DNA from 3 places in the Methylobacterium sp. Leaf85 genome. Region 1 is predicted to be linked to each of the others. Evidence: predicted binding sites of a transcription regulator. Region 1 holds the regulator's gene; each other region holds the start of a gene.

Evidence for each region. Region 1 encodes LexA, which represses DNA repair genes until DNA is damaged. Its sites were predicted from a motif close to TGTTCNNNNTGTGTTCNG; they were not measured.
Region 2: the regulator LexA is predicted to act here: its motif matches at 2,570-2,587, upstream of ASF08_RS01110 (2'-5' RNA ligase family protein).
Region 3: the regulator LexA is predicted to act here: its motif matches at 2,103-2,120, upstream of uvrA (excinuclease ABC subunit UvrA).

The regions. Positions count from the first base shown of each region.
Region 1 is NZ_LMME01000032.1:226,148-230,498, forward strand. It holds gene ASF08_RS18930 (ComEC/Rec2 family competence protein) at 81-2,342, shown strand; gene lexA (transcriptional repressor LexA) at 2,336-3,073, opposite strand; gene ASF08_RS18940 (GntR family transcriptional regulator) at 3,490-4,182, opposite strand.
Region 2 is NZ_LMME01000001.1:238,374-242,724, reverse strand. It holds gene ASF08_RS01125 (DUF2939 domain-containing protein) at 1-519, opposite strand, end outside; gene ASF08_RS01120 (RNA pyrophosphohydrolase) at 519-1,091, opposite strand; gene ASF08_RS01115 (phosphatase PAP2 family protein) at 1,212-1,970, opposite strand; gene ASF08_RS01110 (2'-5' RNA ligase family protein) at 2,006-2,542, opposite strand; gene ASF08_RS01105 (glutathione S-transferase family protein) at 2,648-3,625, shown strand; gene ASF08_RS01100 (hypothetical protein) at 3,685-4,161, shown strand; gene ASF08_RS01095 (thioredoxin family protein) at 4,332-4,351, shown strand, end outside.
Region 3 is NZ_LMME01000003.1:103,948-108,298, reverse strand. It holds gene ASF08_RS03875 (PAS domain-containing sensor histidine kinase) at 109-2,010, shown strand; gene uvrA (excinuclease ABC subunit UvrA) at 2,353-4,351, shown strand, end outside.

The sequences.
Region 1 (4,351 bases):
GCCGAGTCGCGAGGCGGAGGCGGTGCCGCTCGTGCGGGCTCTCTCCAAAAGGGTGAGCCCTGAGGGAGACGCAGCGGCAGATGGCCCAGGCCAGCGCGCGAGCAAAGGGCGCGACGTTTTCGGGCCTGGCCCGTCCGCGATCCCCGTCGGCTATGGTAGAGGCGGCAAAACGCTGGTTCGCCGGCGGGCTCGCGGAGGAATCCGAACAGCGCCGCCTGTTTCCGTGGCTCGCCGTCGCATTCGGCCTCGGCATTCTCGTCTGTTTCACCGCCACCAACGGCGAGCCATCGCTGGCGGCACCGCTCCTCGTGGCGCTCGCCCTCTCGGCCGCCGTACCGTTCCTCGGTTCAAGGCCCGTCGCCCTCGCTCTGGTTCTCGGACTCGCCGCGTCCTTCCTCGGCTTCTCGGCCGCTGTGTTGCGCCTGCGGATCGTGGCGGCGCCCGTCCTGGCCCGGACGACCATCGCGCCGCTCACAGGCCTTGTGGAAGCCCTCGACGAGCGGGAGGTCGGTGCGCGGCTCATCGTCCTCGTGGAGAGTTTCGGCACCCTGACGCCGGATCGCCGGCCGACGCGGGTTCGCGTGTCCTACAAAAAGGCGCTCACCCTGAAGCCCGGCGATTACATCTCGGCGACGGCGCGGCTCCTGCCCCCGCCCGAGGCGGCCCGGCCCGGCGGATACGATTTCGCGCGCGATGCCTACTTTCGCGGGATCGGCGCCGTCGGCTCTCTCGTGGGCAAGATCGAGGTGAAGCCTCCGCCGAGACCCTTGCCCTGGCAGGTCTCGCTCGCCGCTGCCGTGGACGATGCGCGCAACGCGCTGACCCGGCGGATCACCGATGCCAATGGCGGGCAGGCCGGCGCGGTGGCCGCGGCCCTGGTGACGGGCAAGCGCGGCCTCATCAATGCCGAGACCAACGATGTCCTGCGCGCGGCGGGGATCTACCACGTGGTCTCGATTTCCGGGCTCCACATGGTACTCGCCGCCGGAGTGGTGTTCTGGCTCGTTCGCGCGCTCCTCGCCCTCGTCCCGGGCCTCGCCCTCATCTGGCCGATCAAGAAGATCGCCGCCGGTTTCGCCATGGTCGGCGTCACCGCCTATTGCGTCTTCTCGGGCTGGGACATCGCCGCCGAGCGATCGCTCATCATGACCCTCGTGATGCTGGGCGCGATCCTCGTAGATCGTCCCGCGCTCAGCATGCGCAACCTCGCCCTGGCCGCGCTGATCGCCCTCGCGCGCGAGCCCGACGGGCTACTCGGCCCGAGCTTCCAAATGTCCTTCGGCGCGGTGGCCGGCCTCATCGCCTGCGCGGGCACGCTCAATCGTTGGATGCCGCCACGCGAAGGCGCCAGTCTCTTGGCCCGCGCATGGCGGTTCCTCACCGTCGCGGTCCTCGGCACCTTGGCGACGACCATGGTCGCCCAGATCGCGACGGCGCCGTTCGCGACCTATCATTTCCAGACCGTCCAGCCGTTCGGCATCGTCGGCAACGCGCTGACCTTGCCCCTCGTATCTCTGGCGGTGATGCCGGCGGCGGTGCTCGGAATCCTCGCCTATCCCTTTGCCCTCGATCAGCCGGTCTGGTGGGCGATGGGGCTCGCGGTACGGGGGATGCTCACGATCTCCGGGTGGATCAGCGGGTTTGGCCACGCCACCCTCGTCGTGCCGGCCTATGGCAGCACGGCCCTCTGCCTGCTGGCCCTCGCCCTGCTCCTGCTGACGCTCCCCGTGTCGGGGCTGCGCTGGATCGGCCTCGCTCCGGCCGCCCTCGGCATCGCGCTCGCCGCCACGCCACCTCGCTACGACCTCTATATCGACCGGGAGGGTGGGGGCGCGGCCCTGCGCGACCCAGACGGCCGGCTCGCAATCCTCGGAAACCCGCCCGCCTTCGTCCTCGAACAATGGCTCAAGGCGGACGGCGATTCTCGGAAGGCCGGTGCCGTATCCGTCTCCACGAAAGGCCGTTGCGATGCGGTCGGCTGCACCGCAGGGACGGAGACACGGCGCATCGTGGCGCTCGTCAAGGACAAGCGAGCCTTTACCGAGGATTGTGAGAGGGCAAGCATCATCATAGCCCGCCGCGACGCTCCCAAAGGATGCCGCGTCGGCCTCATCGTCGATCGGGCGTTCCTGGCGGAGCGGGGGGCGACAGCAGTTCGCTTCGGGCCGGACGGTCCTGTCGCGACATCGGCACGCTCGCCGAACGTCCGGCCTCCGTGGCGGCGGGTCATGGCCGAGGCCTCGCCTGTGCACTCGACACCGGCCGAGACCGCGAAACTACAGGATCCCGAGATCGACGAAGGCGATCCATTGCCGGACACACCCTCGGACCGGCCTCAGTAGCGGCGGACGAGGCTGACCAGGCGACCCTGGATCTGTACACGGTCGGGACCCAGCACCCTCGTCTCATAGGCGGGGTTGGCGGCCTCCAGGGCGATGGAGGAACCGCGACGACGCAGGCGTTTCAGGGTGGCTTCCTCATCGTCGATGAGGGCCACGATGATGTCCCCCGTATTCGCGGTGTCCTGCTTCTTGATCACCACCAGATCGCCATCGAGAATACCCGCTTCGATCATCGAATCGCCGCGCACCTCGAGGGCATAATGCTCGCCCCCCGACAGGAAGTCGGGAGACAACGTGACCGAGTGACTTTGGTTCTGGATCGCCGAGATCGGCGTACCGGCCGCGATCCGACCCATGACCGGGATGGTGATGGCCCGTCCGCTCTCGTCCTGAGCCTGGGTCGTCGGCGGGCGCATGGATGGCGTCGCCTTGGACCGTCCGCCTTCGACGACGCTGGGCGTAAAGCGGCGGACTTCGCCGGCGGGAGCCGGCTTCGGCGCGGGGGCGCCGGTCAGGCTTTCGGGCATCCGGATCACCTCGATCGCCCTGGCCCTATTCGGCAGGCGCCGCAGGAACCCGCGCTCTTCAAGGGCCGTGATCAGCCGGTGGATGCCCGATTTCGACTTGAGATCGAGCGCGTCCTTCATCTCGTCGAACGAGGGCGGGACACCACTCCCCTGCATCCGTTGCTGAATGAATTGGAGAAGATCCAGCTGCTTACGCGTCAACATACAGATCACTCTTCCACTGAAGCCAATGGCCGCGACTAACGCCGCTGAAACAAAACACGAACACGGTAGACGTTCTGGAAGTGTTCTGCAAGGGTTCCGTTAACGCGGTGGTAGAGTTTGTTCCTGGGCGGACATTCGCCGGCATCCCGGCGCCGGAGCCCGGCTGGCGGTTCGCGCCTCGCAAGTCGGCTCCATCCCGACGACATCCCACCCCGAGGGCCGATCGCCTCGGCGTGGTCGTTCAATAGCGACGGTGCTACCGGTCGCTGGCTTCGCCGCAGAATCGGGGATTCGTTTCGATCACTGTGACGGATCGGCGAGCCGATACAGACGCTTCGATCCGACCGAAGCCGGCTGTCTCGTCTCGTTCGCCGACATTGGCGGTCGCAGCGACCGGAAACCGGCGACGATGCCGTTCAGTCGAGATAGTCGCCGTACTTCTCGACATGGTTGGCCAGGCCGAGGCCGTGCTCGCGCACCAGGCGTTCGGCAAGTTCCGCGTCGCGCGCCTCCAGCGCCTTGATGATCGCCACGTGTTCCTTGATCGAGTTGGCGGCACGGTCGCCCTGGCGCATGGCCGTGTTGCGGATGCCGCGAACGTGCATGAGCAGATTGCTGGTGATATCCTTGATGACGTCGCACTGGCCCAGCGAAATGATCTTCTGGTGGAAGCGGATATTGGCTTCCGAATACTCGTCGAGATGATCCGACGGACGACCCTCGTAAAATTCCGGGAAATGCTCGCGCAGGCAGTGTAACTGCTCGTCTGTGGCTCGCTCGCAGGCGAGGCGAGCGGCCATGCTCTCCAGGGCCGACCAGGCCTGGATCATGCTGACGATCTCCTTCTTCGACTTCTTGATCACGAAGACGCCGCGCCGGGCCTCGAACCGTACGAAACCTTCCTGCTCGAGTACCGTCAGCGCTTCGCGCACCGGGGTGCGGCTCACTCCCAGGTTGAGAGACAGCTTCCTCTCGTCGAGCCTCACCTCCTCGCGCTGATTATAGATGTTCATATTCGTGATTGCTTCCTTGAGCGCGTCGTAGGCCAATGCACGCAAGCTCGAAGTCGCAACGATGGGCTTTACTTGAAACGTATCCGTCTTAACCATTTTCGACACCTAGAATGATTTCAACTCGCACACAGGGTCGAGCACACTTGGTGTGAAGCATGCCAAACCCGCGTTCAAAATACAAGGAACGCTTCGGGGCAAAGAAATCCTTCAACACAAGAATAGTGGCATCTCTTGTCCTAGCAATCCGGAGGACATGCATTCGGTC
Region 2 (4,351 bases), on a different contig from region 1:
GCGCAGGCGGAACCGCTGCGACCGCGACGCTTCGGGAGGCACGGCGATGACGAGGGTGCGGAATCCCCGCATCTCCGAGGAGAGGTAGTACGGGATCAGCCGAGAAATCGTGTCGATCCTCAATCCGGCGGGAACGTCGCTCCTATGCTCGGCATCGCCGCCGCGGAGGCCGATATCGAGGGATTGCGGAATACCGTCATCGAGGAGATCGATGACCGACTGTGCCGTCACAAGGGATTCGGTCAGAGGTTCGGCCAGGGCCGCCGCGGCTTCGATCAGCCTCTGTCGATCCCGCGAGAGCTCGACCTCGGCACCGGCCTCGCCCCTCGGCTGAGAGGCGGCGGCCGAAATCTGACGGATCATGGATTGGCGCAGGATGCGGAAGTTGACGTGCCGTTCGACATACCCGACGTCCCGTGCCTGCACCGCCGAGGCCAGATCATAGAGCATCCAGAACGGCGTCAGCGTGTAGACGAACCACGACAGAATCAGGGAAATGGGGATCCACCACAATCGCATCATCGCGATGGGGCAGCCCTCTGCGCCTGCTCGCTCCACCCGGCAAGGACTGCGAACTGGGCGACCACGGCCTCGTAGACGGGCCGCTTGAACGGCACGATGAGGTCGGCCAACCCGTCCATCTCTTCCCAACGCCAGGCATCGAACTCGGATTTGTGCAAGCCGCCGCCGGGTGAAAGCACGTCGATCTCGGTCTCGTCCCCGACGAGACCGAAAGCGAACCACTTCTGCGTCTGTCCGCGATACCGGCCCTTCCAGGCCTGTTTCAGTACGGCGGGCGGCAGATCGTAGGCGAGCCAGCCGGGTGTCTCCCCGAGGAGTACGACCGAACCGGCCGAGACGTTGGTTTCCTCGTGCAGTTCCCGCAAGGCCGCCGCGAGAGGATCTTCGCCCTCATCGATCCCACCCTGCGGCATCTGCCAGGCGCGGTCTCCTTGCACATGCTCCGGCCCCGCCTCCTGACGGCGACGGCCGATGAAGACGCTCCCCCGGGGAGCGATCAGCATGATGCCGACGCAGGGCCGATACGGCAGGTCGGGTTCGGGCACGGTGAGCTTCATCGGCGGGACCATAGGTCAGGGCAGCGATGGGCCGCAATGCGGCAAGGGGCAGTTCACGATGGGATCGCGTGAAGAGCGTTCCCCTCGCGCCGCCCGCCGGACTCACTCTGCCAACAAAACCTTCGGGCAAGGTCAGCCCGGCGGAGGATCGGGGGACTCGACCTCGCCTCTTCGCTGAAGGATCAGCGCCATGAACCAGCACAGGGAGGCCCAGGCCGCGCCGATACACCAGCCGGCGAGCACGTCGCTCGGCCAGTGCACACCGAGATAGATCCGGCTCACCCCAACGATGAGCGTCATCCCGACACCGAGAAGGAGGATCAGGACCTTCACCGCACGGTTCTGGTCCACGCGGGCCAGCAATGTCGCCAGGGTGAGGTAGGCGATGGCCGACATCATCGCGTGGCCGCTGGGGAAGCTCGCGGTGAACACGTCCATGCCGTGGGGGACGAGATCCGGCCGCGGCCGATGGTAGAACATCTTCAACACCGTCGAGACGAGCAATCCCCCGCCGATGGCGCCCAGCACGAAGGCGGCGATGCGGTGCCGCCGGGTGAGCGCCAGATAGGCGACCGCGCTCAGGGTCACGAAGGTGATGGTGAAGACGCTGCCGAGTCCCGTGATGTCGCGCATCGTCTCCTCGAGCCAGCGAGGCCCGATCGGGTCCGACAGGTCGGCGGGGTTGCGCAGGGCAAGCAGGATCTTGCGGTCGAGCGCTTCGGTGGAGCCCTCCCCGACCTCGTCGGCGAGGAAGAAGAAGGCGTAGCCGAGGAAGCTCACGCCCAGCAGCGCCACGAGGGGGCCGACCTCGTTGAGGCGCAGGCGGAGCCACAGGGCCGTGGCGTGGCTGAACAGCGGATGCTGGAGATAGGTCGGGAGCGGCGCCTTCATGCTGCTGTCTTCGTCATCGGTTCGTCGTCCCTCGATCATCGATGCCGCCCGAAGGCGAAGCGTCCCCGCTGTTGCCACGGCCCGCCAAGGTAGCGCCAGAGGATCAGCCCCGGCGAGGTGAAGCTGAACGGTTCGAAATCGCGCTCCAGCGTATGATGCAGGGTGCGGGCGACGTCCGGCGCGACCTTGTTCTGGACGGTGACGTGGGGCCGCCATCCCTGCCGGTCCTGTGCGGTCAGCACATCCGCGTAACGCCGGGCGATCTCGTCCCGAAGCCGGGACAGGGCGTCGGAGACGAGGGCGAAGGCGACGCCGCGGCCCATGAAGCGAAGTTCGGTGACGGCGACCTCCGCCGGTTCACGCTCCGCCGTGAGTTCGGAAAGGGTCACGGCGATCCCCTCCTCCTCCAGGCCCGGCAGGTGGTGGAACAGGGTGGCATGGGCCGGGATGACGTTGAGCTTCTGCGGGAAATGCCGCCGTCTCAACCCGTCGAAATGCCAGAAAGTCTCCGGGTCCATCTCCAGGGTAAGGATCAGCGGATCGGCCGTGGGCGCGTCGGGCAAGGTACTCATCGCCGGCAAACCGTGCGGATGCAGACCTGTTCCCGCTATTTTGCTCTTTCCGACAAGCCACACATGGCTCATCTCGCTATCGGCGGGTCTGGTGGGAGACGACGGATGGGATTGCTTGTCGACGGCACCTGGCAGGATACCTGGTACGACACGAAGGACACCGGCGGCCGGTTCAAGCGAACGGATGCCAAGTTCCGCAACTGGGTCACCGCCGACGGCGAGCCCGGCCCGTCGGGCGAGGGCGGATTTCGCGGGGAGGCCGACCGCTATCACCTCTACGTCTCGCTTTCCTGCCCCTGGGCGCACCGCGCCCTCATCGTGCGCGCGCTGAAGGGGCTGGAGGAGGCGATCACGGTCTCGGTAGTCGATCCGCATATGGGATCGGAAGGCTGGGTCTTTAGCGATTCACCGGGCGCCACACCCGACACGGTGAACGGCGCGAACCGACTCTACGAGGTCTATCTGAAGGCAGTGCCGGACTTCACCGGTCGCGTCACCGTCCCCGTCCTCTGGGACCAGCAGCGCCGCACTATCGTCTCGAACGAATCGTCCGAGATCATCCGCATGTTGAACGACGCGTTCGGCGGCACCGGACCCGACCTCTATCCGGAAGCCCTGCGCGACGAGATCGATGCGGTGAACGCCCGCGTGTACGATGCCGTCAACAACGGGGTGTACAAGGCCGGCTTCGCGACGACCCAGGACGCCTACGAGGAAGCCTTCGACGCCCTGTTCGCCGAACTCGATTCCCTCGACGAGCGGCTGGGCAAGGCCCGCTACCTGTGCGGCGCGACGCTGACCGAGGCCGACATCCGCCTATTCACCACTCTGGTGCGGTTCGATCCGGTCTATGTCGGGCACTTCAAGTGCAACCTGCGCCGGATCGCCGACTATCCGAACCTCTCGCACTACCTGCGCGACCTCTACACCCTGCCCGGCATCGCCGGCACGGTGAACCTCATCCACATCAAGCAGCACTATTACGGGAGTCATCCGAGCCTGAATCCGACGGGGATCGTGCCGAAAGGTCCAGAGCTCGATCTCGACGCTCCCAACGACAGGGCGTTACGCTTCGGAACATGAGGCCGCGACCTTCGCGACATTGCCCTCGACAGATCCGACGACGGACATACATCAGCGCCATGAAGACACCATCCGCCCTCATCCTTCCCGCCCTCGCCGTCCTTGTCGCCTTGGCAAGTCCTGCGGGCGCCCAGACTGCGATCAAGCTCGAGGGCACATGCGAGAAGCTGATCGTGGCGGGATTGGACGTGACCCAGAACTGCAAGGACACGATGATGAACACCGTGTCCCGCAACCGGACGAGTTTCGACTTCTCCGCCTGGGACGGCCGCTCCCTGAGCTTCAGCGGCAGTGGGGCACAACAGGAGCGGACGGAGGAAACGGACGCTCTGCAGCCGATCAATCTCGTCGTTCCCGGCGAGAAGACCGACGAGGGCGTGGTTCGCGGACCGCTAGCGGCTGTCGGGTCGTGCAGCTTCAGCAACCCGCAGGAAGGCAAGACCGCGATCACCTGCGAGGCGACCTCGGCCAAGGGACGCTATGAGGCCCGTTTCGTCACGGACGCGAAAACGCCCCCCGGCGCGCCGAAACCCTGAGGCGGTGGTGCTGCGAGACGGCCGAAGCGCTTAGAGGCCGGGATGGTGTGAATAGCCCGAGTACCGCTCTGGTCCAGTTGATCCGGGGCGCCCATCTAGGGCTTGGACGAATCTGATCGGCCACCGGCGGCATCCGTTCCGTCGATCCGAGTGCGAGAGTTGAGGATGGCATGCTGAACGACGTTTCCAC
Region 3 (4,351 bases), on a different contig from region 1:
CTGATGGAACGGCGACCGCCCGTGTCTGACCCGAATACGATGACCATTGCGAAAGTCCCGTCACCCCGCCGGGGGAGCCGTCGCGATCCTTCATCGCCGGTGCCGGCCATGGCCGTCGGCGACAGGCGGGACGGTGTCGGTGCGAATGCCGACGGCGACAAGCCGTGCCGTGAGCGGAACTCCATCGACGAGCGCTACCGGCTGGTGGCCAAGGCGACCAACGACGTCGTCTGGGACTGGGATCTGGAGCACGACGCCATCGTGTGGAACGAGGCGCTCGAGACGTCCTATGGCTGGCCGCCCGGCCATGTCGGCCCGGGCTCCGCCTGGTGGCTCGGCAACATCCATCCCGACGACAGGGGCGCGGTCTCCGCCGGCCTGAACGCCGTCTTCGAAGGGCGCTCGGACCTGTGGAGCCATCAATACCGCTTCCTGAAGGGCGGCGGTGGCTACGCGGACGTGCTGGATCGCGCGTATCTCGTGCGTGACGCTTCGGGCATCCCGCTGCGGATGGTCGGTGCGATGCTCGACATCACCGTGCGAACCCAGTTGGAGGCACAGTTCCGCGCGGTGTTCGAGGGCGCGAATATCGGGATCGTCCAGTTCGATCCCCGCAGCGTTCTGGCGCTCCGGGTCAACGCCAAGCTCTGCGAGATCTGGGGCGCGCCGGAATCCGAGATCGTCGGGTGCTCCCTCGCCCAATGGACGCCCGCCGAGGATGCGGGCGAGCGCGAGGCCCTTCACCGGCGCCTGGCCACCGGCGAGACCCTGCAGGACCGTTTCGAGAAGCGCTATCGCCGGCGGGACGGGCGGCTCATCTGGGCGCGGGTCAACCTGGTCTCGCAGACTCTCGGCGACGAAGTCCACGCCATGGCGATGATCGAGGACATCACCGAGGAAAAGCGCGCGGATGCACGCCGTGACGCGCTCTTGAGCCTCGGCGACCGCCTGCGCGAGCTGCGCTCGAACGCCGAAGTCGTGGCGATGACGGCGGAGATCCTGGGCCGGACCCTGGCCACGACGCGGGCCGGCTACGGCATGGTCGACCTGCCGGCCGGACTGGTGACGGTGGCGCATTCGTGGTCGTCCGACGGACAGGTCTTTCCGAGCCAGACCCTGCCGCTGGACGAGTATCCCGCCAGCATCGCCAGCCTGCGGCGCGGAGAGGTGCTCGCGGTGCCCGACCTCGCCTCCGCGCCCGAACTCGACACGGATGCGGCCCTCTACATCGCCCAGGGCGTCCGGGCGGTGATCTCCGTCCCCCTGCTCCGGCGCGGCCGCCTCGTCGGCGTGCTCTACGCGACGGAGGCGTCGCCGCGCGCCTGGACCCAGAACGAGATCGATTTCGTCCGTGACGTGGCGGAGCGGGCCTGGAGCGGGCTGACCCGGATCGAGGCGGACGAGCAGCAGCGCATCCTCAACCGCGAACTCAGCCATCGCATGAAGAACACCCTGGCGATGGTTCAGGCGATCGCCTCGCAGAGCCTGCGCAACGTCACCGACATCGAGGCTGCCAAGCATGCGCTCGCCGCGCGCCTGATCGCCCTGGGCAAGGCCCACGACATCCTGCTGACCGGACAGCGGGAGAGCGCGGAGATGGCGGCGGTGCTGACGAGCGCCCTGTCGCTGCACGACGACCAGCAGCCCGGCCGGTTCCACCTGTCGGGTCCCGACATCGTCATCGGCTCGAAGGCGGCGTTGTCCCTCGCCCTGATGATGCACGAACTCGCCACCAATGCCGCCAAGTACGGCGCCCTCTCCCGGCCTGACGGCCGCGTCACCGTGGCGTGGAGCGTGGTCGCGGCGGACGAGGACGACACGATCCACCTCACCTGGTCCGAGCGCGGCGGCCCGCCCGTGCAGCCCCCCACCCGGAAGGGCTTCGGCTCGCGCCTCATCGAGCGCGGCCTCGCCGGCGCGGTGGGCGGCGAGGTCTCCCTCGCCTACGAACCGGACGGCCTGGTGTGCCGGGTCATGGCGCCTCTGTCGGGGTTCCAGGGAAATTTCTAGCGGCGGAAAGCGTCCCGCTCGCGTGGCCGTTTCAATCGTGAAAGCTTCGCCGGGTTCCGGCCGGGGGCAAAATCCGACGCCGATATTGTAGCTGTACGCTTTTTGTTCTAGCTGGGTGACGGATATGCGTGGCGTGCGTCTTGCCCGCCCGGCCCGTGCGCCCGACATGGCGACCGGTGGCGGGGCCGTCGTCGTCGACCTCGCCGCATGACGTCCCGGAGACGATCGCCGCCGAGCGTCGTTGTCGACTGCCCGTTCCTGCAAGCCCTGCCGCCCAGGTCCTGCCGCCCAAGTCCTACCGCCCAAGTCCTGCCGCTCAAGCCCTGCCGCCGAAGAGACCCAATGGCCAAAGCAAAAGCCGCCGCCAAGACACCACGGGGCCTGAAGACCCAAGCCGCGCAGGCGCAGGAAGAGAGCGTCGAGGCGCGGATCGAGAAGCTGTTCGAGGGAAGCCCCGACCGTCGCGTCATCGCCGTGCGCGGCGCGCGCGAGCACAACCTCAAGAACATCGATCTCACGATCCCGCGCGACAAGCTCGTGGTCTTCACCGGCCTGTCGGGCTCGGGCAAGTCGTCGCTCGCCTTCGATACGATCTACGCCGAAGGCCAGCGCCGCTACGTCGAATCGCTCTCGGCCTATGCCCGACAGTTCCTCGAGATGATGTCGAAACCCGATGTCGATCAGATCGACGGGCTCTCCCCGGCCATCTCCATCGAGCAGAAGACGACGTCGAAGAACCCGCGCTCCACCGTGGGGACGGTGACCGAGATCTACGATTACATGCGCCTCCTCTGGGCGCGTGTCGGCATCCCCTATTCGCCTGCCACCGGCCTGCCGATCGAGAGCCAGACCGTGAGCCAGATGGTCGACCGTGTGCTGGCCCTGCCCGAGAAGAGCCGGCTCTATCTCCTCGCTCCCGTCGTCCGGGGTCGCAAGGGCGAGTACCGCAAGGAGATCGCCGAGTTCCAGAAGAAGGGCTTCCAGCGTCTTCGCATCGACGGCGAATACTACCCGATCGACGATGCGCCCAAGCTCGACAAGAAGCTCAAGCACGACATCGACGTGGTGGTGGACCGGCTCGTGGTTCGCGCCGACATCGCGGCGCGGCTGGCCGATTCCTTCGAGACCGCCCTGGAACTGGCCGACGGCATCGCGCTGATCGAATTCGCCGATCCGGCCGAGGGCGAGACCATCACCTTCTCGTCGCGCTTCGCCTGCCCGGTCTCCGGCTTCACCATCGCCGAGATCGAGCCGCGGCTGTTCTCGTTCAACAACCCGTTCGGCGCCTGCCCGACCTGCGGCGGCATCGGCCACGAGATGCGGATCGACCCCGAACTGGTGACCTCCGACGCCAAGCTCAGCCTCAAGCGCGGTGCCGTCGGCCCATGGGCGAAATCCACCTCGCCCTATTACGGCCAGACCCTCGACGCCCTGGCCAAACATTACGGCTTCAAGACCAGCGTGCCCTGGTCGGACCTTCCCGACACCGCACACAAGGTGATCCTCTACGGCTCCGGCCGCGAGTCGATCCGCTTTGCCTACAATGACGGCATGCGTGCCTACGAGGTGAACAAGCCGTTCGAGGGCGTCATCCCGAACCTGGAGCGGCGCTACAAGGAGACCGAAAGCGATGCGTCCCGCGACGACATCGCCCGTTTCATGAGCGAGACGCCCTGCGCCTCCTGCGGCGGCAAGCGCCTCAAGATCGAGGCCCTGGCGGTGAAGGTCGCCATGCAGGACATCGGCGACGTCACCGCGCTCTCCGTGCGCGAGGCGCATCGCTGGTTCTCCGAACTGTCGGAGAAGCTGACGCCGAAGCAGAACGAGATCGCCTTCCGCATCCTCAAGGAAATCCGCGACCGGCTCACCTTCCTCGTCGATGTCGGACTCGATTATCTCACCCTGGCGCGCGGTTCGGGCTCGCTCTCCGGCGGCGAGAGCCAGCGCATCCGCCTCGCCTCGCAGATCGGCTCCGGTCTCACGGGGGTGCTCTACGTCCTCGACGAGCCCTCCATCGGCCTGCACCAGCGCGACAACGAGCGCCTGCTCGGCACGCTGAAGCGCCTGCGCGACCTCGGCAATTCGGTGATCGTGGTCGAGCACGACGAGGACGCGATCCTCCAGGCCGATTACGTGGTCGATGTCGGCCCCGGTGCCGGCATCCATGGCGGCCGGATCATCGCCCAGGGCACGCCGGAGGAGGTGCTGAAGAACCCCGACTCCCTCACGGCGAAATACCTCACCGGCGAGATGAGCGTGCGGGTGCCCGCCGCCCGGCGCAAGACGAAGAAGGGCAAGCTCACCCTCGTCGGCGCGCGGGGCAACAACCTGAAGGACGTGA